2 regions of the Bacillus nitratireducens genome follow, and region 1 is predicted to be linked to the other one. Evidence: riboswitches for the same ligand, from Rfam matches in the RefSeq annotation. Region 1 holds a riboswitch; the other holds the start of a gene.
What was found. Region 1 has a riboswitch for preQ1 ahead of Q3V31_RS03265 (QueT transporter family protein). Riboswitches for the same ligand answer to the same signal wherever they lie in the genome.
Positions count from the first base shown of each region.

Region 1 (2,210 bases):
GTAAATGTTTCATTCGCTTGTAAAGATTGAATTCCTTTTTTTTCCTTGAAATCTTTTGCTGGATTTATTTCATCAGCAATCCCGTACCAAGGTTCAATACATAAGAAAGATGCGTTCTCGCCTGGTGTCCATACGCCGACAAATGGGAATCCGTCAAATTCTACTTTTACAAATTTATTATGTTTATGAGAACGAATAGAGATTTCATCCGTATTCATATTTTCAAAAATAAGTGCATCATTTTTGAATAAATCGTATGTAAGTGGTAATTCATTCGTATTTTCAGCGATTAATTGCTTTTTACTTGAAAGATAAGGTCCTTCTAATACGCTTGTTTCTAAGCGTTCAGAACCATTAAATGATAAATGATAATCTGTAAATGATTCGCCCTCTAATAAGGGGAAGTTGAAGCCAGGATGCGCTCCGATTGAGAAGAACATCTCTTTTGAAGTAGGGTTATTTACTTCATATGTTACATGAACGATTTGTCCGTCTAGCTCATAAGAAACGAGTAATTCGAATTCGTATGGGTATTTTTTTAATGTTTCTTCATTACTAGTAACAATATAAGTGATTTTCGTTTCACTTTGTTCTTTTACAGAGAATGTAAGATCACGAGCAAAGCCGTGTTGTGTTAAAGAATATGGTTTACCATCTACGTAGTATGTATTATCTACTAATCGGCCGACAATTGGGAATAAAATTGGTGCGCGGCGCCCCCAATAAGTAGAATCGCCTTGCCATAAGTATTCAGTGTTATCTTCTTTTAAGCGAACGCTTTGTAATTCTGCACCTTTGTCAGAAATGGAAACGATCACTTTTTCATTTTGAATTGTTGCTGTCATGAAGTGAAACCTCCTAAATCTTTCATATGTTTTATTATACGTCGTCCAAAAGAAAAAAGGTAGTAAATGATAGGAATCTATTGACGAAAGAGTGCCTATTGCGTACAATATAACCTTGTTGCTTAAAAACGAATAACGTGGTTCGAAACCATCCCACGTAAAAAAACTAAGGAGATTTTGTCATGAATATAAGAACATTAGTCGGTAATGGTATTTTAGCGGCATTATATATTGCTGTTTCTATGCTTATTCAGCCATTTGGCTTTACCAGTGTACAGTTTCGTATTTCAGAGATGTTTAATCATCTCGTTGTATTCAATAAGAAAGCAATTTACGGGATTGTATTAGGTGTATTTTTAACGAATCTCTTTTTCTCACCTATGATCGCTTACGATTTAGTATTTGGAGTAGGACAATCGATTCTTGCGCTACTTGCAACTATTATTTCTATGCGCTTTATTAAAGGTGTTTGGGCTCGTATGATTTTTAATACAGTTATTTTTACAATTACAATGTTTATGATAGCAATTGAACTTCATCTTGCATTTGATTTACCATTCATGTTGACTTGGTTAACTTGTGCAGTTGGTGAATTTGTTGTAATGGCAATTGGTATGCCTGTAATGTACTGGATTAATAAACGAGTACAATTTGAAAGATTTATGTAATAGATGAAAGAGCTATTCCTAAAGGGATAGCTCTTTTTGTATGTAATCACATTGAATATAATGCTGTGACTCTTGATACAATATAATAAAATAAAGTGAGGCTTTCATTAGCTGGCTACATATAAGAAGTCTTATAAAAGGGGAATCTAGTATGAAATATAAAATACATTGGTTGTATAAAACGAAGCGTGGTTTACAAACCGAATTAACAACAGATTATATGAACATAGAAGAAGTACTTCAATTTGCGGAGGATTTTGAGAAAACAGGTAGGGTGAAAGAACTGTTATTTTTCGATGAAATGGACGCGGAATGGTCATTAAAAGAAATGAAAAAACTGAGTAAGCAAGTGGAGGAAGATCCTCAAGAAATTCAAGTTTATTTTGATGGTGGTTATGATGTACAGACGAAAGAAGCTGGGGTTGGTATATGTGTATACTATAAAAAAGGAAATACAAATTACCGAATTCGTCGCAATGCATACATAGAAGGCATATATGATAATAACGAAGCGGAGTATGCAGCATTATTATACGGGATGAATACACTCGAGGAATTAGGAATTAAATATGAACCGGTTACACTTCGGGGGGATTCTCAAGTTGTACTGCAGCAATTAGCTGGTGAATGGCCTTGCTATGATGAACATTTAAATCATTACTTAGATCAAATTGAACAAAAAGCGAAGCAAATGAAA
Region 1 covers NZ_JAUMJO010000001.1:614,070-616,279, reverse strand. Annotated here, with positions in the region: gene Q3V31_RS03270 (aldose 1-epimerase family protein) at 1-845, opposite strand, end outside; PreQ1 riboswitch class I at 977-1,021, shown strand; gene Q3V31_RS03265 (QueT transporter family protein) at 1,028-1,513, shown strand; gene Q3V31_RS03260 (ribonuclease H family protein) at 1,665-2,210, shown strand, end outside.

Region 2 (2,210 bases), 250 kb from region 1:
AGGCGTTTTACTTGTTCTGGATCCATACCAACGCCTGTATCTTTTATATATAATTGTATATGTTTATGGTCTGGAACTAATGTAAGAATAAGGTCACCACCGTTAGGCATAGCCTCGATACAGTTTTTAAAAATATTTAATAAGCATTGGTTCAGCTTTTGCCTTTCACCAGCTATAAAGAAAGATGTACTTTGTTTTATATAATGTATGCGAACATTTGTTAAATTGGCGAGAGGTGTAATTAAAGATAACGCATGAAGTAACTCTTCCTCTACCTGTAATTTTTGTTCTTTTTCAATACTCGGTTTTGCAAAAGTTAAGTAGTCTGTAAGAACATGATTTGCTTGTTCGATCCCGTTAATGGCTATGTCGATATATAATTTTCGTTCCTTCTCAGAACATGTATCTGACTGTAAAAGTTGCAAAAATCCTTTCGTTGAAGTTAAAGGATTACGAATTTCATGAGAGATAGAAGCTGCCATTTCACCGATTAAATGAAATTTTTCAGCATTCATAAGTTCATTTTGGAGACGAACTTGCGTTTGTAATATGTGTAATAAATATAAAATAAGGATTGTACCAAGTATCGTACAGAGTTCGTACACAATAATATACGATATATAATCAGCCTTATTTGTAACCGCTGAAAGGAAAAATGGTATCCAGCTAAATCCGAATATGAGACTGTAAAAGATAGCGAGTGCTATTTTTACACGATTAGAACTTCGGTTAAACAGTTTGTATGTTAATAGTAGAACAATAAATAGGAGAACCGAAGCGATAAGAGATGGGAAAACACCTATTCCTCCTAATAATACACGATATATGTTTAATACAGCTAAGATGGAAGCACCGGCAATAGGTCCCCCTGTTAATGTACCGACAATTAATACGATATGACGCATATCAAATTGAAATCCATAATTTGTTTTTGCTGCGAAAGTGATGCATAGTATGGTGGCGAGGCAACATAATACAATAAATATAGTTGAATTTAATTTAGGAGAGCTTTTCCCTTTTTGATTCCAAAATAAATGATATATAAGCATTGTAACAAGAATGCATAATATATTTAAAAAGAGATAAATAATAAAGAGTTTCAGTGGGATGCCTCCTCTCTTCTCACATTAAATTAATCATACTATAAAATGAGAGAAATGAAATGTGAAATAGCGGAAAAATCAGAAATTTTTTCTGGTAGTATACAATATGTTACAATATGTTTTGTCAATGAAAGAAGAAATTCCATGCACCGCATGGGAGAGGTTCGCGAACTCCCTCTATAAAAAACTATGGAAACAACAATATCCTTAGGTATTGTTTTGTTTTTTTATTGTGACAGTTCAAGAACGTTCTTTCTTCTTATTCGTAGTAGAGAAGGAGAATGAGTGAAATGAAAAAAGAAAAAGCAGTTGTTGTTTTTAGTGGTGGACAAGATAGTACAACATGTTTATTTTGGGCAATAGAGCAGTTTGCAGAAGTGGAAGCTGTAACATTTAATTACAATCAACGTCATAAACTAGAAATTGATTGTGCAGCGGAAATCGCGAAAGAGATAGGGATTAAACATACGGTACTAGATATGAGTCTATTAAATCAACTTGCTCCAAATGCGTTAACGAGAACGGATATGGAGATTACACATGAAGAAGGTGAATTGCCATCGACGTTTGTAGATGGACGAAATTTACTATTCTTATCATTTGCTGCTGTATTAGCAAAACAAGTTGGAGCACGTCATATTGTAACGGGTGTATGTGAAACTGATTTTAGCGGTTATCCAGATTGCCGTGACGTGTTTGTGAAATCGTTAAACGTTACTTTAAATTTATCCATGGATTATCCGTTCGTAATTCATACACCACTTATGTGGATTGATAAAGCGGAAACATGGAAATTATCAGATGAACTTGGAGCATTCGAGTTTGTTCGAGAAAAAACATTAACATGTTATAACGGAATCATTGGTGATGGTTGCGGTGAATGTCCAGCATGCCAGCTTCGTAAAGCAGGATTAGATACGTACCTACAAGAACGCGAAGGAGCGAACAACTAATGGATAATTTCTTTGGATTTCGCATCGTAGAAAATTTGCAAAAAATGGACAAGGATATTCAGCGTAAACAGCTCAAATATCATAATAAAAGAGTAATGGTCAGCAAGGAATTTACATTTGATGCAGCACACCATTTACACTGTTATGAAGGGAA
Region 2 covers NZ_JAUMJO010000001.1:865,437-867,646, reverse strand. Annotated here, with positions in the region: gene Q3V31_RS04610 (ATP-binding protein) at 1-1,049, opposite strand, end outside; PreQ1 riboswitch class I at 1,257-1,300, shown strand; gene queC (7-cyano-7-deazaguanine synthase QueC) at 1,394-2,056, shown strand; gene queD (6-carboxytetrahydropterin synthase QueD) at 2,056-2,210, shown strand, end outside.
Region 2: another riboswitch for preQ1. It lies ahead of queC (7-cyano-7-deazaguanine synthase QueC); the one in region 1 lies ahead of Q3V31_RS03265 (QueT transporter family protein).